Roseibium sp. Sym1: one gene and its partner. The protein of the gene in region 1 binds, or shares a complex with, the protein of each later gene. Links are inferred from orthologs where the notes say so. Each region holds a gene or a part of one and is shown in the gene's direction. Other genes may lie near its edges. The genes, in order: eno and O6760_RS21435.

Evidence for each region.
Region 2: the proteins of eno (region 1) and O6760_RS21435 are in contact, whole or in part, in a solved structure (PDB 2FYM), measured with the Escherichia coli proteins. The link is inferred for Roseibium sp. Sym1 from one-to-one orthologs.

Annotation. Positions count from the first base shown.
Region 1 is NZ_CP114786.1:5,084,617-5,095,128, reverse strand. The notes cover bases 1-2,831. They hold eno (phosphopyruvate hydratase), read left to right. Parts: upstream 1-694; coding sequence 695-1,969; downstream 1,970-2,831. Other genes in these bases: O6760_RS23725 (DsbA family oxidoreductase), read right to left, coding at 2,055-2,729; kdsA (3-deoxy-8-phosphooctulonate synthase), read left to right, coding at 1-552. Also shown: O6760_RS23720 (hypothetical protein), read right to left, coding at 2,846-3,913; O6760_RS23715 (AMP-binding protein), read right to left, coding at 4,041-5,672; O6760_RS23710 (extracellular solute-binding protein), read right to left, coding at 5,697-7,568; O6760_RS23705 (invasion associated locus B family protein), read left to right, coding at 7,834-8,439; heat shock protein HspQ, read right to left, coding at 8,519-8,842; O6760_RS23695 (HpcH/HpaI aldolase/citrate lyase family protein), read right to left, coding at 8,945-9,985; O6760_RS23690 (lysophospholipid acyltransferase family protein), read right to left, coding at 10,077-10,512. UniProt on the Escherichia coli protein: Catalyzes the reversible conversion of 2-phosphoglycerate (2-PG) into phosphoenolpyruvate (PEP). It is essential for the degradation of carbohydrates via glycolysis.
Region 2 is NZ_CP114786.1:4,677,919-4,689,012, reverse strand. What follows is about bases 3,144-6,556. They hold O6760_RS21435 (Rne/Rng family ribonuclease), read left to right. Parts: upstream 3,144-3,542; coding sequence 3,543-6,356; downstream 6,357-6,556. Other genes in these bases: O6760_RS21430 (pyridoxal phosphate-dependent aminotransferase), read right to left, coding at 6,442-6,556. Outside these bases: O6760_RS21445 (penicillin-binding protein 1A), read right to left, coding at 1-1,360; O6760_RS21440 (N-acetylmuramoyl-L-alanine amidase), read right to left, coding at 1,574-2,824; more of O6760_RS21430, read right to left, coding at 6,557-7,605; O6760_RS21425 (M48 family metalloprotease), read left to right, coding at 7,903-9,261; O6760_RS21420 (DsbA family protein), read left to right, coding at 9,324-10,112; accB (acetyl-CoA carboxylase biotin carboxyl carrier protein), read left to right, coding at 10,427-10,897; accC (acetyl-CoA carboxylase biotin carboxylase subunit), read left to right, coding at 10,913-11,094. UniProt on the Escherichia coli protein: Endoribonuclease that plays a central role in RNA processing and decay. Required for the maturation of 5S and 16S rRNAs and the majority of tRNAs. Also involved in the degradation of most mRNAs.

The DNA of each region.
Region 1 (10,512 bases):
TCCGAAGCTCAGTGTGATCCCGTCGCGGAGGTCGTGGACGTCCTGCAGATACCGGCGTTCCTATGCCGTCAGACGGACCTGCTCGTCGCGGCCGCGAAAACCGGGCGGGTCGTGAACGTCAAGAAAGGACAGTTCCTGGCACCCTGGGACATGAAAAACGTCCTGATGAAGATCGTGGAAACCGGCAACCCGAACGTCCTGTTGACGGAACGGGGCGCCAGCTTCGGCTACAATACTCTCGTGAGCGACTTCCGGGCCTTGCCGATCATGGCCGAAACCGGCGCACCGGTGGTTTTCGATGCGACCCATTCCGTGCAGCAACCGGGAGGCCTTGGTGGCTCCTCGGGTGGAGACCGGCGCATGGTGGCGGTCCTGGCGCGTGCAGCCGTGGCGGTCGGGGTAGGCGGGCTTTTCGTCGAAACCCATCCTGATCCGGACAATACAATTTCCTCTGACGGTCCGAACATGGTTCCGTTGAAGGACCTCAAGGCCTTGCTGTCTCAATTGCAAGCGCTCGACAACGTCGTCAAGACCGACACGGCAACCGAATAAACCCAGTCAGCCGCGCGTTTCGCGCGGCTTTCTCATAAGGAGCTGTTGCTCCCGCAATCGAGCCGGATCTCCGGCATTCCTCGCAACCGGACACAATCCGGCACACCTCAGTTCAGTACCATGCCACAAGGGAGTTTCTTCCATGACCGCCATTATTGATATCGTCGGCCGTCAGATCTTTGACAGCCGTGGTAACCCGACCGTTGAAGTCGACGTGTTCCTCGAAGACGGCTCCTTCGGCCGTGCCGCAGTTCCGTCTGGCGCCTCCACCGGCGCGCATGAGGCCGTGGAACTGCGTGACGGTGGCGACCGCTACATGGGCAAGGGTGTCCAGAATGCGGTTGATGCCGTGAATGGCGAGATCTTCGAGACCGTCGGTGGTCTTGATGCGGAAGACCAGCTGCAGATCGACCAGGCCATGATCGATCTCGACGGCACCGCAAACAAGTCCCGCCTGGGCGCCAACGCCATCCTGGGTGTTTCCCTGGCGGTGGCGCGCGCGGCGGCCCAGGCGTCCGGCCTGCCGCTTTACCGTTATGTCGGCGGCACCTCCGCCCGCACCCTGCCGGTGCCGATGATGAACATCATCAACGGCGGCGCTCATGCGGACAACCCGATCGATTTTCAGGAATTCATGATCATGCCGGTCGGCGCCGACAGCCTCGGCGACGCTGTACGCATGGGGTCTGAAATCTTCCACACGCTTAAAAAGGCCCTGAACGCGGCTGGTCACAACACCAATGTCGGCGACGAGGGCGGCTTCGCACCGAACCTGGAATCCACCGACGCGGCCATCGGCTTTGTCATGAAGGCCATCGAGACCGCCGGCTACAAGCCGGGTGAAGATGTCTACCTGGCGCTGGATGCGGCGTCGACGGAGTTCTTCAAGGACGGAAAGTATGTTCTGGAAGGTGAAGGCAAGACGCTGGCACCTGAGGAAATGGCACAATACCTTGCTGACCTGGTTGCCAAATATCCGATCATCTCCATCGAGGATGGTCTGGCCGAGGACGACTGGGAGGGCTGGAAGGCCACCACGGATCTCATCGGCAACAAGTGCCAGCTGGTCGGTGACGATCTGTTCGTGACCAACTCCGAGCGCCTGCGCAAGGGCATCGGCATGGGCGTTGCCAACTCGATCCTGATCAAGGTCAACCAGATCGGCACCCTGTCTGAAACCCTTGACGCGGTCGAGACCGCCCACAAGGCGGCCTACAGCGCGGTCATGTCTCACCGTTCCGGCGAAACCGAAGACAGCACCATTGCCGACCTTGCGGTCGCGACGAATTGCGGACAGATCAAGACCGGTTCGCTGGCACGGTCCGACCGGCTTGCCAAATACAACCAGCTTATCCGTATCGAGGAAGAACTCGGTCCGCAGGCCATCTATGCCGGCCGCTCCATCCTCAAGGGCTGACACACCCATTGCCGGCATTGGCCGGCCCAAAACTGAAAAAGCCCCGCAACTTCCGCGGGGCTTTTTTTGCGCTGGTGTCGGGCGGCTATTGCAGGGCCGCGGCCTGAGGATTGGAACGGGTTTCCTCCGCATGGAGAAGAGCGGCCGCAAGAGTTTCGGCCTTCTCTGCACCGGCCAGGACAAAACGTCCGTCGATGATAAAGCAGGGAACTCCGGTTATCCCGGACTCCTGCGCATTGCGGATCTGAGCGACAACCTTGTCGAGATCCGTTTCTGTTTCCAGAAGCTGCTCGACCAGGTCATATTGCATGCCGGCCTCCTTGGAGATGCGCACCAACGTCGACGATTTCGTGAGATCTTCACCGTCGAGAAAATAGGCCTTGAACAGGCGTTCGACGACCTCGTCCTGCAAATCGTCGTCGCGGGACCACAGGATCAACCTGTGACAATCAAGCGTGTTGGGTGACAACTTGATGTCTTCAAAAGCGAAGTCGATGCCTTCTTCCTTGCCTGCCGCGCGGATTTGGCTGTAAACGGCGCCAGCCCTTTCCAGACCGCCGAATTTGTCGCTCAGGTACTGCTGTCTGTCCTTGCCGGCCGCCGGAAGCGTGGCGTCCAGCTGAAACGGGTGCCAACGCACCAGAACATTCAGCTGCGGCACCTTGCGCAAGGCCGCTTCCAATCGCCTCTTTCCGATATAACACCACGGACACATCACGTCCGAAACGACATCAACGGTAATTGGGGCTGCTTCGGTCATGCGATTTCCTGATTTCCGGACTGATGTTCCAAGGCTAAAGGCTCTGACACAATTTCCAAGCCCGTTTTCATGGCAACGTTAAGGCAAGCCGCCCGCAAGCCTGCAACCTTCCAGTCTCAAAGAACGGTGTGGGACAGGATCGAATTTATCCGCTTCTGCAAACGGGCGGTCCCTTCCTCGTTCTTGAGCACCGCAACAGGACCGAGTTCCTTTACAAGGCACACCAGGTCCTCGTCCCGGCTGGTTGCGTCGGCGATCGAAAGCAAGGTCGCGTTGATTTCCTCCAGTTCGTCCGAGGAACTGACCTCTATACCGAAATTCTCCGGCTGCAGCCGCATCTCCCAGAGGTCAAGCCCGCGTTCCGCCAGCGCATTGCTGCAGGCTTCCAGATAGTTTGTGTATTCCACGACGCCAAGACCGCCGACAGTCACTTGCTGACGCAGCCAGACATGGCTTTCGGCCAACACACGATCGGCGAGCCGGCGCCGCTTGCCGAACCGGATCGCCGCATAAAGCCGCAGAACCAGGGTTTCCTTTCGGTTTTCTCCGACCAGCACGTCCGATGCCCCGTTACGGAACAAGAGCACCAGGTCCTCCTCTCGCTCGCACACGGCAAGAACCGGCAGGCCGGCGAAGCGGGAGTCTCTCCTGATCTGTTGCATGTAAAAGACGGCGTCATCAAAGGGAGCGTCGATCACGACCGCGTCAAACGCCCGTTTCGACATGAATTCGACGGCCATGTTACCGTCGAAAGCGCCAACCACTTCGACTTTCTGCTCGCTGGCGTCCTGCCATTCCAGGAACCGGCCACTCAATCCCACGACCAGGAGACTGCTTGACCCGGAATGGTGAGGTGCTGTTCCGAAACCGGGAATGCGGCCGAAGATGCGCCGGCGAAGCTGAGCTTCCTCCGAGCGCAGCAGCGCGCGCTGATGGATGCAGATCAACATCAGCAGCACTTCGTCGGGGACGATCCGGTCGATGATTGCCGTTGCCTGCAGATTGTCGGGCAACAGGTCGTCGCTGCCGGTCAGAACGTAGAACGGCACTTCGCAGACGAGCCCGCGGACTTGTGGAAGCAACCAGTCAAAAAAGGCATCACGCTGACTGTCTTCCAGACAGGTTATGTCGACAACAACTGCCGCGGGCAGGGCGGTGGGAAGCCGGCTGCGCCGTTCAAACATATTAACAAGCGATACGTCCAGATCCTCTGGCGCATCCCCACTGTCACTTCGCCGGGGTCGACGCCCGGCATACCAGTAAGGACCGCGCCACGAGAGCGAGGTTTCTACATCCATTCCCTGTCCCCATCTATGCCACGGCTGCAGGCAGGCGCTGCGTCCGCATGGTCAGCCGTTCCCGGCAGATGGTTCCATCCGAGTTCCGTGGCAATGTCTGTAAAATCAGCACACGATGGGGGATCTTGGCAAGGTCTACGCCTTCGGCATCCAGATAGGCAAAGAAGGCACCAGCATCCGGTACATGGCCTGGCTCGGGAACCAGAGCCGCATACATCCGCGCACCAAGCACCGGGTCCTCGACAATGAATGCCGCCGCCTCACGAATGCCGGGATAACTTGCATAGACCACATCAACCGTCTCGAGGTTGCCTGTTCCAAGGGCGTATTGTCCCGGAATCCCGAAACCTGAAATACCGCCTTCGGTGAGCTCGACCTTGATGTTGGTATTAAGGTATCCCGTGCCTTCCCAACGCACCCGGCGCTGCTCACCGTTGAGCGTGCGCCAGCCGATGTCGGGAACCATGGGTCCTTTCACCAGGAGCGTCGGCGTTTGCGTTTCGACCTCATCGGTCACCGCGATTTCGAGAAGGGCTGGCCCGCTTTCGCACCCGTTCGGCCCGCTATGCTTTCCCAGCGCTGTCGCCTTCATCTTGGCGGAGGGACCGCGTGCCTTCGCAATCAGCGCGAATTCATCGGCAATATGAAGATCGACCAGGCGCCGCCGGGCCACGAAGGTGGTCGGATGAGGCGCCGCGATGTTCCAGGCAGCCAGCAACGTGGTCTTGGTGTTGGTCAGCTTCCGGTCGAGGGTCTGCGCCAGCGGACCCGGTGTCATGACCACATCCGCCTCGACCTCGTTGGCATGCGCGGCGAGGTTGGCGAGGGAAGTTGGGTGGTGCAGATGAAGGGTGCCACCCGTCGCCAGCCAGGGAACCAGCCCGCCACCGAGGCCGGTGAGGCCGCTCAGGGAGTAGGGCAGGACAAGACTGCCGCCTTCCTTGAAATGCGCTTCGTTCACGACCATCTGCGCCGCGGATGTCCAGTGATTGTGGCTCCGGGAGACCGGCACGTTTTCCTCTCCGCTGCGGCTCCAGCAGATCGTGGCCACATGATCCGCCGCGTCGGGGCGCTCACGAGGCGTGAACTTCAACTCGTTGCCCATTTCGGCAAGCATCGGCCCGAGTTCGATCAATCCGTCGGGGACATCCTTGCCGAGCCCGAACACGAAACGCAGCGAAAACAGATCGGCGGCAACATCCCGTGCGGCGACGCCGACATCACGGGTTTCGACCCTGTCTGCCGCCACAAACCCCTTGGCCCCAATCGAGTTCAGGGCTTCGAGAACGTTTTTCTGGCGCCAGTGCAATGGAAGCGGCGACAGGATCAGGTCAGCGCGCAACGCGGCCAGAACGGCGATAACCGTGTCGACCGTGTTGGGCGCCTGAAGACCGATGACGTGGTCGGCTGCCAGTCCGACGGTCTTGTAGAAGGCCGCCAGCCGGTCAATTTCACGGTCGGCCTCGCCATAGGTCAGCTTTCTCGGCGTTCCGCCGGTCCATGTCGCGCGGTCGGGCGCGTCCACAAGCGCCAGGCGGCCAGGGTATTCGGCAGCTGTCCGGCTGAAGAGTTCGTCAAGCGGCACATCGGACCAGGCTCCGCTTTCGTGATACTCCTTCGACAGGTTTTCTTGGGTGGCTTTCATCGTGATTTTCGTCCATTGGTCCGATTATTGAGCCGCAGCAGACCACCAGGTGTCATATTCATGGCCGTAAAGCGAATCCTGCTGCGGGGGAACAACCTTGTTCCAATACGCAACCCAATCCTCAGATACATGATAGAGAGGCACGGCATAGGCGCCCGAGATGAGCACGCGATCGAACGCCCTGACGGCGTCGACAAACTCCTCCCGGCTGCGAGCCGCGACAATTTCATCTATGAGTGCATCAATCGCCGGTTCCTTGGCGCCGACAAAATTGAAGGATCCTTCGGCGTCGGCGGACTTGGAAGACCAGCGCCCGTATTGCTCCGCCCCCGGTGACAGCGATGCGTACCAGGTGTTGAACACCATGTCGAAGTCGCGCTTGGTGCGCCGATCCTCGAACTGGGACGGATCGACACTTCGCACGCTGGCCTCGATACCGAGAAGTTCCAGCGTCTTGATATAGGCGAGGGCGAGCTTCTCCTCGTCTTCGTTCTTGGCAAGAATTTCGAAGGTCAGCGGTTCACCGCTGTCCTGATGCACCAGCTTGCGGTCCTTCAGTCCATACCCTGCCGATCCGAACATGTTGAGCGCTTCGCGAAGGACCTTTCGGTCCTGACCGGACCCGTCCGCATCCGCGGGACGCCAGGTCCCCGCCATGACGTCCGGATCAACAACGCCGGGGAAGGGCGCCAGCAGCTCCTTTTCGCGATCGCTGGCCGGATGCCCGATGGAGGACAGGTCCGAATTGTCCCAGTAGCCGGCCGTCCGCTTGTAAAGGCCGTAATAGAGATTTTCGTTGACCCATTTGAAGTCGAAGAGCATGCGCAGCGCCTTGCGCGTGTTGACGTCCGAAAACTGCGCCCGGCGGGTGTTGAACGCGATGCCGCTCATCGGGGCGGGAATGCCAAGCGGCAGATCCCGCTTCACCACATCGCCATTTTCGGCAGCGGGAAAGTCGAACCCTGTGGCCCAACGGGCGGGATCGCCGAATTTCAGCGCAGTCACAAGTCCCTTCTTGAAGGCTTCCTGAAGCGTTGTCTCGTCGCGGAAGTACTCGATGCGGATCTCGTCGAAATTGTCGAAACCGGCTTTCACGGGCAAATCCTTGGCCCAATAGTCCGGGTTCTTTTCATAAACGACCAGACGACCCGGCTCGATCGTCTTGAACGTATAGGGCCCGGTCCCGACCGGCGGGGTCAGTGTCGATTTGTCGAACGTATCGAAATCGGTGTGTTTCTTGGAATAGATCGGGGCAAGGGCAATCAGCAGCGGCAGCTCCCGGTTGTCGCCGTTTTCAAAGACGAGCTTCAGCCGGTTGGGCGCCGTGACCTGCTTCTCCTTGATCGCCGCATACCAGTTCCGGTAGGGCGGCCGGCCCTTGGCTTCGATCACTTCCAGAGAAAAGATGACGTCCTCGACAGTCACGGATGACCCGTCCGAGAACTTGGCATCGGGATTCAGTTCGAACTCGATCCATTCCCGGCTGTCCGGCATGCGCACCCGCTGAGCCAGCAGGCCGTAAAGCGAAAACGGCTCGGCGTAGGAACGAACCAGCAGGCTTTCCAGGATATTGTTGCCGAACTCCCTTTCACGCATGCCGCGCGCAGATGTCCATCCGCCCTGGACGATAAAGGAATTCAGGCTGTCGAAGGTTCCTTGAACGCCAAGGGTGATGCTCCCCCCCTTCGGCGCCTCCGGATTGACATAGGGAAAGGCCTGTCCCTCTTCCAGGGCCGGTTGTCCGTGCATGGAAATGGCATGCGTCCAGGGAACGCTCTCGTCGTCCGCCCGCGCAAAAGACGCCGGAAGACTGACGCTCAGCACCACCGCCGCGGTGACGGCAGCCAGTTTCCTGGTGCTTTTGAGAAAAAAACTGGAGACAACCGCATTACACATGACCACCGCCCGAGATTCTGTTGATTCTCAGCGGCCAGAGTACCACAGGGACAATGCAAACGCCCCCAAAGCAACCAACAATCAGCAAGATATTCAGTTTTGAATAGGGTCACCGGCCTGCGTTGCAAATCGGCCACCCTCTTGCCCAAATTAAGTGTCTTACCATGGTTTCACGGTTCGAATGTTCTGACGGGCCTTGCGGTTGATAGCGGAATGCCTCAGAACAACGCGAAAGTTTCATACACGCACGATTGAGGACGTTTCGATGAAGAGTGTTTTGAAAAGAGGATTGACCGGATGCGCGGCCGGTGCGTTCCTGGCCCTGTCTTCTTTTGCAGGTGCTCCCGCAATCGCCCAAGAAGAAAAGAGCCCTTGGACGAAGGCGTGTAACACCAATCCGAATACGCAGAAGGAAATCTGCTTCATTTCGATCGAACTGCGCACCAACACGGGTCAGTTCCTGAGCAACATCGCAATTCAGGAAACCGAGGGTGAAGCCCGCAAGAAACTGCTGGTCGCCGTTCCGACCGGCGTTCTGATCCAGCCGGGCGTGCGCATCCAGATCGACGACGGCAAGCCGGTACAGGGCAAATACAGCATCTGTGCTCCGAACGCCTGTTACGCGGAACTGGCAATTGATGAGTCCTTCATCAACACCATGAAGCAGGGTGGCGAGATGATCGTCGCGCCGTTCAACCAGCAAGCCAAGGAAATCGTCTTCAAGATGACCCTGATCGGCTTCACCAAGGTGTATGACGGCGAACCGATGAACCTCGCCGAGCTTCAGAAGCGCCAGGAAGAACTGCAGAGCGAACTTCAGAAGCGCGCGGATGAAGCCCGCCAGAAGCTGATCGACGCCCAGAACCAGTAAAACGGCATCCACTGCCGGAAACGAACAAAGGCCGGATCCTCATCGGATCCGGCCTTTTTCATGAAAACGGGATGTCGGACTAGTGAATCTCGACACTGCGCGGCAGATAGGAGCCGTCGGTCTGTTCCTCGAAGATCTCCTCGACCTGGGGATGGCGCACCGGCTCGCCCGTCATGTCGGGCTCGAGATTCTGCTCGCTCACATAGGCAACATATTCAGTTTCTTCATTTTCAGCGAGAAGATGATAGAAGGGCTGGTCGCGCAGCGGCCGCACGTCTTCCGGGATCGCATTCCACCACTCTTCCGTATTGCTGAAGGTCGGATCGACATCGAAGATCACGCCCCTGAAGGGGTAGATACGGTGCCGGACGACCTGACCAATTCTGAATTTTGCCGTACGCATGGTTCTTCGTCCGCTTAGTGCATGCAATGCCGGGATACCGTTTTGGCTGCCTGCTTGCAAGCGTTGTAACATTAAACATTAGACGCGGAGCCTTGCGAATTTCTAAAGACCGTATACGGCAGCCTGCTCCTTGTCTTTCGAGGCAACCAGTCGGGCAAGGTCCACAATGACCTTGGCCTGTTTCCAGGTTGCATCGTCCTGCATCTTGCCGTCGATCATGACCGCCCCGGTGCCGTCCGGCATGGCCTCGATGATCCGCTTGGCGAAGGTCACCTCCTGCGGGTCCGGCGAGAACACCTTCTTGGCAATGTCGATCTGGGTGGGGTGCAGGGACCATGCCCCCAGGCATCCCATGAGAAAGGCGTTCCGGAACTGGCTTTCACAGGCCGCGGTGTCCGAAAAGTCTCCAAACGGGCCGTAGAAGGGTTTCAGACCGTGGGCGAGGCACGCATCGACCATCTTGCCGACGGTGTAGTGCCACAGGTCCTGTTGATACGCCGTCCGCGCCCCGTCGGTGCCCGCGTCCGAGAGAACGGCATAATCGGGATGCCCTCCGCCGACGCGGGTGGTTTTCATTCCGCGCGAGGCGGCAAGATCCGCAGGTCCCAGGCTCATGCCGTGCATGCGCGGGCTTGCGGCCGCGATGTCCTCGACATTGTTGACGCCTTCGGCCGTTTCCAGGATGGCGTGGATCATCACCGGCTTGGTCAGCCCGGCCCTGGCTTCCAGCTGCGCCAGCAACTGGTCCAGGTAATGAATGTCCCAGGCTCCCTCGACCTTCGGCAGCATCACGACGTCAAGCTTGTCGCCGACCGCCGGTACGATTTCCAAGAGATCGTCCAGGAACCAAGGGCTGTTGAGGCAATTCACCCGTGTCCAAAGACCCGTTGAACCGAAGTCGTTGTCCTGTGCCATCTGGATGAAGCCCTTTCGAGCATCCGTCTTGGCTTCGGCCGGGATCGCGTCCTCCAGGTTCCCCAGCACCACATCGACCTTGTTGATGAGCTCCGGCACCTTGGACCGCATCTTCTCGATATGAGGCGGCACGAAATGGATCATGCGCTCCAGCGTGACCGGGCGTTCACGGAACGGCGCCGGAGCACCGATGGCGAGCGGCTTGTAGTAAGCGCTTGGGGTTTTCATGAAACGGCTGTCCTCCACCTTTTTTTGAAGATGTAGCTATAGCGCCAATGCTGCGCTGCAACCATCCCCCGAAAGGAGGACCGGGACAAGGTCAGTCCTGTGAGGCGATGGAATTCATTCCCGCGGCACGCCGGGCCTGTTTCTGGGCAGAAGTCTTTCCAGGAGGAGCCCATTTCTTGTGGATCCACATCCACTGTTCCGGTTGTTCCCTGATCCAGCTCTCGAAGATGGTGTGGATCTGAGCCGTCGCGGTTTCGATATCACGCTCGCGGTCTTCGGTCACCGGAACGGAAATGGCCCGGCCTTCAATCTCGAAATTGACACCGGTCTTGCGGACCACGCGGCCGAGCACGATCGGCACGTTGCAGGCGCGGGCGAGGGACGCCGGCACCGGATTGGCATAGGCCAATCTGCCGAAGAAAGGCACCTTGATGCCGCGGGTCTCCCTGAGGTCGCCCATCATGGCCACAACGCCGCCGGTCTTGAGGGTCGAGAGGATCTTGCGGGCGGTCTGGTGGCTCTTCGAC
Region 2 (11,094 bases), 410 kb from region 1 along the record:
GATCCATCGCAACCAGCGCGCCGGAGACCTTCGGGATCTGGCGCAACTCGAAGGTGCCGGGCGCGACATCGCTTTCCTGAACGTAGACCACATCGCCCGGCGCAAGAACGTCGGACACGGAACCTGGCGCCCTCCCGTTGACCCGGGCCCATTTCATGGTTTCAAGAAACAGCGCACCGGTCTGGCGTTCGTCGGACAGCTTTCCGCTGACCAGGTTTTTCGGCTGAATGCCAACCTGTGCCTGGTCGCTGCCGCTTTCCAGAACCACGGCGAGCTGCCACTCGGGAATGTCGCTGAGCGCCTCGACCTTGGCAAGGTCCACGCCCCAGTCGGCGCCAAGAGTGATCCGGTCGACCGGTCCCCTCCAGCTGCCGCGCTTGTGATCGAAATCGATCAGGCCGTCCATCAGCGACTTGCGCGCCAGTTTCTGCATTTCCGGATCCAGGGTCGAGCGCACCGACAGCCCGCCCTCGTAGAGACGCTTGTCGCCAAAGATATCGGCAACTTCGCGCCGGACCTCCTCGGTGAAATACTCGGCGGCAAACAGCCGCGAGCCGGTTTCGCGCGGCTTGACCACGATCGGCTTCTGCTTGGCTTCCTCGCCGTCCTCCGTGCTGATGTAGCCATCGGCCATCATGCGGTCGAGCACGTAGTTGCGGCGCGCGATCGCCGCTTCGGTCTTCCGGTAGGGATGATAGTTGCTCGGCCCCTTGGGCAACGCCGCCATGTAGGCGATCTCTTCGAGCGTCAGTTCATGCACCGACTTGTCGAAATAGATCAGCGAGGCAGCGGCCACGCCGTAGGCGCCGAAGCCGAAATAGATCTCGTTGAGATAGAGTTCGAGAATCTCGTCCTTGGTGTAGGCCTGCTCGATCCTGAGCGAGAGGATCGCTTCCTTGACCTTGCGCTCGTAGGCGGCGGAACGGCGTTGGCGCTCTTCGCTCACGAGGTCCGACAGGAGAAAGTTCTTCGCCACCTGCTGGGTGATGGTCGAAGCGCCTTCCGGGCGCCGTCCGGAGCCGTAGTTCTGAACGAGCCTCACGACCGCACGGGCAATGCCTTCCGGGTCCACCCCGATATGTTTGTAGAAGTTCTTGTCTTCCGCCGCGATGAACGCCTGCTTCACCCGGTCTGGAATCGCCTGGATCGGCAGGAACATGCGCCTCTGTGTCGCGTATTCGGCCATCAGGCTGCCGTCCGCGGCATGAACGCGGGTCATGACCGGAGGCTCGTAATTCTTCAGCGCTGTATAGTCCGGCAGATCCTCTGAAAGGGTCTGCAGATACATCCACACGCCGGCCGCAATCAGAAGCGCGAACACCGCCCCGATTCCGAACAGGTAGCCAAAAAACTTCACCAGGAATTTCATACCGCGGGCTCGTCTTTCCCCGTCTTTGAATCAGTCTGAGATCGTTGCGCTCAGTCGTCTCCGGCTTTTAACACGGAAACCTGAACACGGCACGCCCAGATACCGACTGTCGCACAAACTTGTCCGCCTTCCTCGTGCACTAATATGGCGATGCTGAGGCAATTCCGGCACGACCCTCCGGTTTTACAAGGCAATTCAATGTTTTTACTGCGATGGTGCCTCTTGCTGTCGGGCCAGCCGGGGCCTGAAAAACCCGTGCACGGCCTCCGTCATGGCACTGGCCATGCGCTCGCGCCATTCGTCTGAGATCAGAAGTTTCTCGTCATGTTCGTTCGACAGGTAGCCGAGCTCCACGAGAACGGAAGGCACGTCGTGCGCCTTCAGCACCCGGAAACCCGCCGACCTGTGCGGATTGTTGATCAGCCGGACGGCACTTTCCAGCTCGCTGACGAGAGACCGCGCGAAATAGACCGAGAATGACCGCGTCTCCCGGCGCGCAAGGTCCAGCAGGATATCGGTGACATCGGTAGGCTCCTCGTCCAGATCGACACCTGCGATCACGTCAGACATGTTTTCCGAAACGGCGAGATCCTCGGAAAGCTGGTCGGAGGCCTTGTCCGAGATTGTGTAGACCGTCGCACCACGCGCGAATTTCTGCCCGCGGCGCACGGAATCGGCATGGATCGAGATGAACAGGTCCGCTTCCAGCTCGTGACCGATCTCCACACGGCGCGACAGCGGCACGAACGTGTCGTCATCGCGCGTCAGTTCCACCGTGTAAAGCCCGCTTTCGTCGAGTTTCGCCTTCAACAGATTTGCGAAGTCCAGCACGATCGCCTTTTCCAGCGCTCCATGAACGCCGGTTGCGCCGCTGTCGATGCCGCCATGGCCGGGATCAAGGACAATCAGCGGCTTGTCCTTTTCCTTTGGATCCGTCAACCGGTCGCTCTTCGGCGCAGGTTTCGTGACCTGGGCGCTTTTCTTCACCTTCGATGATTCGACAAATGCGTCGAAATCCTTCGCGGACGAACGCACAAGATCCACGACCAGGCGGGCCGGCTGATCGTCAACGGCAGGCAGAAAGAAGGTCTTGTCGACCTTGACCGGGCCGGTCAGATCCATGACGACGCGCGACTTGCCGGTCGCGAAAAGGCCGAAACGCCAGTCGCCGACAAGGCCCCGCCCCTCCTTGCCGGCATCGGCCGGAAGGGAGAAGGTCACCTCCGGCAGGTCGATGATCAGCCGGTACGGGCTGGGCAGTCCCGAGATAACAGGTGTGACCTGACGGTCCATGTCGAGCACGAATCGCGTCCGCGACTCGTCGCCGGCCACCCGAGCCCCGGTGACGACCGGCTTGTCCGCCTCGGCAACCGCCGGCCCCGCCTGTGCCGATATGGCAGCCGCCAGCAGGGCGAGGACCATCGCCAAGCGTCTCAACAGACGTCCACCGCTCATCAGACCAAGATCCACCTGGGGTTTTGTATCACGTATCAATTCAATTGTTCCGGCCATCATGCTTTTGAACCGTGTGGCGGAGAACACGCCCGCCCTGTCATACGCCAACCGCGACCAGAGGAAAATGCCTTATCCAATTCACATTGCTTGCAATGCGGCGCGGCGGAACGTAATAGTACCTTACGGATTTCGGTTTGATACCGATACCTTCCCGGATGGCGGACATGGGTGTCTATCCACAACGTCATCGCATTCCCAGGCTTCCGGGCAGCAGGACAGAGGCCGTCCTGATGCTCCGCGACAGCGTCTGGAAGGCGGCGGAAAAGGTATCGGCACCTCTTTGAGACCGCCCCGCCTCGCAACGTGATGCCCTGATCAATTGGCAGTTTTTCCGGCGAGGTTCGCGGCGGATATGAAAAAGGGCGAACCCTTCCGAAACCGGATGCAGGTCAAGCGGCGAAGCCAAACCTGCACACCGGACAACAGTACAACGACTTAACTCAAGGGCCTGCGTTGCCCCGAAGGACCCGCGCGATGCACATGGTGATCGACATTCAGCAAGGAACCGCTTTTGCGGCCGCTTGCGTTGATCATACGACCGCGCCGGGCGCAGACGCCCTTGCACATCTTAGCAAAACAAGTACGGCAGCCATCCTCCTTTCGGGCGATGCGCGTTTTGCATACGCGCCCATGAGCGCTGCCGTGGAGACGTTCAATAATGGCAAACAAAATGCTGATCGACGCGGGCCACCCGGAAGAGACCCGGGTTGTCGTCGTGCGTGGCAATCGGGTTGAAGAATTCGACTTCGAGGCAGCAAACCGAAAGCAGCTGCGCGGGAATATCTATCTGGCGAAAGTAACGCGGGTCGAGCCTTCGCTTCAGGCAGCTTTCGTCGAGTATGGTGGAAACCGGCACGGGTTCCTCGCTTTCAGCGAAATTCATCCAGACTATTACCAGATCCCGGTCGCCGACCGCGAAGCCCTGCTCGCGGCCGAGGCTGCCGATCGTCAGCGTGACGATTCGGACGCGGACGAGAAACCGAAGCGCCGGCGCCGTTCCCGCGCCGCGAAGAACGAGGCAGCCGCCGAGACCGTCGCCAGCGAAAAAATTGAAGACGACGCGTCCGAGGACGCGGACGGCACCGCAGACGCCGCCGGTGACGAAAACGGCACCAGCGATGTGAACGAACAAGCCGCATCCGGTGACGAAGCCGAAGATGCGTCCGTGAGTGCGCGTTCCGACGACGAAACCGGCGACGCCGACGAGGACGACGCCGACGCCAGCGCCCAGGAAGACGAAGACGACACCGAAGAGGTCGAAGCGGCTCCGACCCGGGCACGTGGTCGCCGCCGCCGCCGCAAGAACGATGACGACGATGACGGCGAATCCGATGACGACGCGGTCGAGTCTGTCGGTGCCGAAGACGCCATGGAAGAAGTTCCGGAGCGTGTCGTACCGATGCGCAAGCAGTACAAGATCCAGGAAGTCATCAAGCGCCGCCAGATCATTCTGGTGCAGGTCGTCAAGGAAGAACGCGGCAACAAGGGCGCGGCCCTGACAACCTACCTGTCCCTGGCCGGCCGCTATTCCGTGCTCATGCCGAACACCGCGCGTGGCGGCGGCATTTCCCGCAAGATCACCCAGCCGACCGACCGCAAGCGTCTCAAGAAGATCGCCTCGGAACTGGAGGTGCCGGAAGGCATGGGCGTGATCCTGCGCACCGCCGGTGCCAGCCGCACGAAGGCCGAAATCAAGCGCGATTTCGAATACCTGATGCGGCTCTGGGAAAATGTCCGGGAGTTGACCCTCAAATCGAGCGCCCCAAGCCTCGTCTACGAGGAGGGCAGCCTGGTCAAGCGCTCGATCCGCGACCTTTACAACAAGGACATCAACGAAGTCCTTGTGGCCGGTGACGAGGGCTACCGCGAGGCGAAGGACTTCATGCGCATGCTCATGCCGAGCCATGCCAAGAACGTCCAGCCCTACCGGGACCCCTCGCCCCTGTTCATCCGCTATGGCGTCGAACCACAGCTCGACGCGATGTTCTCGCCACAGGTGACGCTCAAGTCCGGCGGCTACATTGTCATCAACCAGACCGAGGCGCTGGTCTCGATCGACGTGAACTCCGGCAAGTCGACCCGCGAGCACAATATCGAGGACACGGCACTTCAGACCAACCTGGAGGCCGCGGAAGAGGTTACCCGGCAGTTGCGTCTGCGTGATCTGGCCGGCCTCGTCGTGATCGACTTCATCGACATGGAAGAGTCGAAGAACAACCGGTCCGTCGAACGCAAGCTCAAGGATTGCCTGAAGAACGACCGGGCCCGCATCCAGGTCGGCCGGATCTCTCATTTCGGCCTTCTGGAAATGTCCCGCCAGCGTATTCGCACGGGCGTTCTGGAAAGCTCGACGACACCCTGTCCGCATTGCCAGGGCACCGGCATGATCCGCTCGGTGGAATCGGTTGCCCTGCATGTGCTGCGGTCGATCGAGGACAACCTCCTCAAGGGGGCCTCGCACAACCTGATCATCCGCACCACCACCCAGGTGGCGCTCTACATTCTCAACCAGAAGCGCACCAACCTGGTCGATCTCGAGACCCGTTTCGCGATCGAGATCGAGGTGCACGCCGACGATATGGTCAACGGCCAGCTTTATGTGCTCGAGCGTGGTGCTGCGGTCGACCGGGACCGTTTCCCCACTCCTTCGCCGACGGTTCAACCCGACACGATCGAGATCATCGACGAGGAAACCGAACAGCCCGACGACTACCTGGAGAGCGCACAGGACGACGATTCCGAGGGCGATGGCCGCCGCCGCCGCCGCCGCCGCAAGCGCCGGAGAGGCGGTTCGGACAATCAGCAGGACGATGGTGACAACCGTCAGGCGTCCGCGGGTGACGACGAAACCGACTCCGACAGCGCTCAGACTCAGGACGCCCGCTCGGAAGACGACGACAGCTCGGACGACGAGCCCCGCCGCAAGCGCCGTCGTGGCCGCCGGGGCGGTCGTCGTGGCCGCCGCAACGGCGAAGGTGACAACGCTGCAGCCGAGGCCGGTGACGCACAGTCCGCCGACGACAGCAATGCCGACGCCGAACAGCCGCAGGATGAAGCCGAACCCGCCGTCGCAGCGGAAATGGATGCATCCGAGCAGTCGGCCGAGCCCCCGGCACCGGCCGTCGAGGACGCAGATGCAGCAAGCGCGGCCTCTTCGGAAGAAGGCAACGAAGCCCCTTCGGAGTCTCCGGCAGACGCCACCACGGATGCGTCCCCGACCGAAGGGGAAGTTGCCGCGGAGTCCGAACGCGATGGTGAGGTTGCTACCGCAGGAGAAGAGGACGGCGATCAAGGCACGATTGTCGTGGAGACACCGACCTCCGAACAGCCAGTCGCCAACGAGACCGCGGAAAAGGCCGAGGAAGCAGCGTCGGCCGAACCGGTCGTGACCAGCGAAACTTCCGGTAACGAGCAGGAAGAAGACAAGCCGAAGCGCGTCGGCTGGTGGCAACGCGGCCGCTCGTTCTTCTGAGCCTGAGGTTTATCTGACAAGAGGAAAAGGCGGCCACCGGCCGCCTTTTCTGTCTGGTTCCGGCTTGCGCCGAACCATCCGGCCGTCAGGTGAGGAAACGGGACAGGCGCTGCAACGCCTCCTGCATGTCCTCATGCGCACCGGCGAACGAGAACCTCAGGAAATCGTGACCGTGGACCGGGTCGAAATCAACGCCGGGCGTTGCCGCGACACCGGCTTCCTGGAGGATCTGCCGGGCGAATGCGAGGCTGTCGGAGCTGAACCGGCTGATATCGGCATAGATGTAGAACGCCCCGTCGACCGGCAACAGCCTGTCGAGCCCTACGCGCGGCAGTCCGGACACCAGAAGATCGCGATTGGCCGCGTAGACGGCCTTGACGGCTTCCAGTTCCTGCACGGCGCCAAGAGCTGCGGTGGCCGCGATCTGCGAGAGTTCAGGCGGCGAGATATAGAGGCTCTGAGCAATTCGCTCGGCCGGACGAACCAGTTGTTCCGGCAGAACCATCCAGCCGATGCGCCATCCCGTCATGCAGTAATATTTCGAGAAGCTGTTGATGACGATGACGTTGTCCGACGTTTCCAGCGCGCTTTTCTGGCCCGCCGCATAGTCCAGGCCATGATAGATCTCGTCCGAGATGAACCAGATGCCGGCCTCTTCGCAATAGCGGACAAGATCATCCAGCGCTTCCGGGGTCATCATGGTCCCCGTCGGATTGGCGGGACTTGCCACCAGCACGCCTTTCACGGGGCCTTCCGCCTGTGCCCTGTCCAGAAGATCCGGTGTCAGGCTCCAGCGCGTTTCCGCACCTACCTCGATCTCCACCGGCACCAGTCCGAGGGCTTTCAGGATGTTGCGATAGGCAGGATACCCGGGCGCGGTCAGGACCACCCTGTCTCCCGGGTCGAAGGCGGCGAGAAACGCCAGGTTGAAGCCGGCCGAGGAACCGGTCGTCGCCATGATCCGTTCGACGGGAACATCGACCCCGTAGGTGCTCCTGTAATGAACTGCAAGCGCCTGGCGCAGCGGCGCGATCCCGAGAGCCTCCGTATAGCCGAGCCGGCCGTGTTCCAGGGCCAGGCGGGCGGCCTCCAGGGCGGCCCCCGGTGCCGGCGCCGAGGGCTGGCCCACTTCCATGTGTATGATCTTGCGCCCCTCGGCCTCCAGTCTTGCCGCTTCGGCCAGAACATCCATGGCAATGAAGGGGGCGACATCGCTGCGGCGGGAGGGCTGAAACGCGCTTTTGGTCATGGTGTCCTGCTGATACGGCTCGAAGGGACCTCCCCTATCGCGAATTTTCCGGCGCGATGCAACGCGAATGGTCGCCGCATGTGCCGGTATCGCCGCCCTCCGGCACCGTTTCTGACCTGTTTGTAATCCGGGTATTCTTGACCCGAACCACGGCACTCCATACCTTCGCCACAGAAAAGAACGATGAGCGTGGATGGCGCTCCTTGAGATCAGTGGAGAATACGAACCTTGCCGCGCACCCTGTCTGGTTCCACCCCGTTGCGACCCAAGTCCGGTTTCAGTCCAGTCCGGAAAACCATGGCCTCCGTCCTGTCCATGGCACTGCTGCTGCCGCTGGCAATCACGCCGGCTGCGGCGCAACGCGGAAAACTGCCCCTCGTGCGGGACGCGGAGGCGGAAGCCCTGCTGCGCGACTATGCCAAACCGATCTTCAAGGCAGCAGGAATTGCCAACTCGGAACCTGAGATCATCCTGGTCAATGACAAGAGCTTCAACGCTTTTGTCCCGAACAGCCGGCGCATGTTCATAAACATCGGCGTCCTGATGGAAGCCGACACTCCCAGCGAGGTCATCGGCGTCATCGCACATGAAACCGGCCATATCGCGGGGCGCCACCTTGTGCGTCTGCGCAGCGCGGCCGCGAATGCCCAGATCATGTCCGTGATCGGCATGATCGTCGGGGCCGGTGCCGCTGCGGCCGGTGCGGCTTCCGGCTCCGGCGGCGTGGCCTCGGGTGGTGGTGCCCTGATCGTCGGCGCCGGTTCTGTGGGCCAGCGTTCCCTTCTGTCCTACCAGCGCGGCGAGGAAGCCGCCGCTGACCGGGCCGCCTTGCGCTACCTGAATGCCACCGGCCAGAGTGCCCGCGGCATGCTCAAGACCTTCCAGCGCATGTCCGAACAGCAAATGTTCAAGAGCCAGTATGCGGACCCTTACGCACAAAGCCACCCGATGGCCCAGGACCGCTACAACGGTCTCCTGCGCGACGCCCAGAAATCGAAATATTTTGATCAGCCGGAGGACTATGTCCTGCAATACCGGCACGAGCAGGTGCGCGCAAAGCTCTTCGCCTACACCAGCCATCCGTCCGCAACCCTCAGGGCCTACCCGCGCAGCGACAAGAGCCCGGCCGCCCAATACGCTCGTGCGATCGCCACGATGAAGAGCCGCGGCAAGGGAGCGGTCAAGGAAATCGACGCACTGATCCGCAGCCAGCCGAACAATCCCTACTATTACGAACTCAAAGGCCAGGCCCTTCTGGAAGGCGGGGATCCCAAGCGCGCCATCGCGCCTTTCCGCAAGGCACTTTCCTTCAAGCCGAACGAGCCCCAGTTCCTGGTCTGGCTGGGTTATGCGCTGGTCGCCTCGAATGACAACGCGAGGCTGCCAGAGGCCGAACGGATCCTGAAACAGGCCATTCAACGCGACCCCAACTCGGGCGTGGCCTACAGTCAGCTGGCGATTGCGCATGGCCGGCAGGGCGAGCGCGCCGAGGCGGATCTGGCGACCGCGAGGGGGCTCATGGTCACCGGCGATTTCCAGGCCGCGAAGCGTTACGCGGCCCGTGCTCAAAAAAGTTTGAAGCGCGGATCGCCGGCATGGCTTCAAGCGGACGACATTGTCGCGTACAACCCACCTAATCTACCGAATCGCCGATAAGACCTGTGACACGCATGGCGGCGGATCCCACGGAAACGAAAACGCCGCCCGAGGAGCCCCTGATGACCAACTCACTGCAAACGATCCGGCCCCTTTATCCGCCGGTGCTGATGCGCATCCTTTCGATCTGCGCGCTGCTTCTGTCCCTCCTGGCCCTGCCCGCTTCCGCACAGGACCGCGACCGCGCGGAGATCGAAAAGATCGTACGGGAGTATCTTCTGGCAAACCCGGAAGTGATTGCCGAGGCCCTGACGGAACTGGACCGCCGCGAGAAGGAAGCCGCCGAAGCCGCGCGCCTGCAGACCCTGACCGACAGTGCCGACATTCTGTTCAACTCCACACGCCAGGTCGTGCTCGGCAATCCGGAAGGATCCGTCACGCTTGTCGAGTTCTTTGACTACAATTGCGGCTACTGCAAACGCGCCCATGGCGACATGGTCAAGCTGATTGAAGGCAATCCCGATCTGAAAGTGGTCCTGAAGGAATTCCCGGTCCTGGGTCAGGGCTCGGTCGAAGCCGCACAGGTCGCCGTGGCGGTGAACTCCGTAGCGCCGGAAAAATACGCCGACTTCCACGAGGAACTGCTGCTCAGCCGCGGTCAGGCCAACCAGGCCAGTGCCCTGGAAGCCGCCAGCTCTGTCGGCATCGCCGAGGAAGACCTGCTCGCCGCCATGAAAACGGATGAGGCAGGACAAACCATCGAGGAAGTCTATGCCCTTGCCAACCGGCTCGGCCTGACAGGCACACCGTCCTATGTGATCGGCAACGAGGTTGTCATGGGAGCCGTCGGCTATGACGCTCTCAACGAGAAAATCGATGCGCTTTTGAATTGCGATCAGACCACCTGCTGAACCGGAGCGCCCGGTATTAGGCTGTTGGAAACGTCGTAACCTCGATGTCAATGAGAAATCGGGGGTTTTCCTGATACAATTGAATCCCTATAAGAAGCTTGGCCCGCCTCCCGTGAGGAGACGGGCCAAAAGATCTTTGTCCGTCCGGAAGCGACGGCGCAAGGAGCGCGGTTTCACCGGGAAGTTTCTGACAGCCCTGCAGGACAGAGGGCTCCGGAACAGACGGGACAGACCCCATGAACACATGGAGCGGTCATCCCGTGGACCGGCCTGCCGCGCTGCTTGCGGACCGAGTATGAGAGCCAAACGACATGATGCGTAATGATAACAAGAAATTCGACACGGCCCTGATCCGGGATCTCGCCGTCCTGCTGGACGAGACAAATCTCTCGGAAATCGAACTGGAACAGGGTGACACCCGCATTCGCGTGGCCCGGCAGATGACGATCAGTGCGCCGGTCAATGTCGCGCCTCCGGCGGCACCTGCCGCAGCTCCCGCAGCCGCGGCCCCGGCCGCTGCGCCCGCAGCTCCCGCGGAACCGGCCTCGTCGGGGACCACCGTGTCGTCACCGATGGTGGGCACGGCCTATCTTGCACCGGAACCCGGTGCCCCCGTGTTCATTCAGGTTGGCGACAAGGTCACCGAGGGCCAGACGATCCTGATCATCGAAGCCATGAAGACCATGAACCACATTCCCTCCACCAAGTCCGGCACCGTGAAGCAGATCCTGGTTGACGATGCCCAGCCGGTGGAATTCGGCGAACCGCTCATCATCGTCGAATAAGGAGCCGATGTGGCCATGTTCTCCAAAATTCTCATTGCCAATCGCGGCGAGATCGCGCTGCGCATCCTGCGTGCCTGCAAGGAACTCGGCATCTCGACGGTGGCCGTGCATTCGACTGCGGATGCCGACGCCATGCATGTGCGCCTTGCCGACGAAAGCGTGTGCATCGGTCCGCCCGCGGCACGTGACAGCTACCT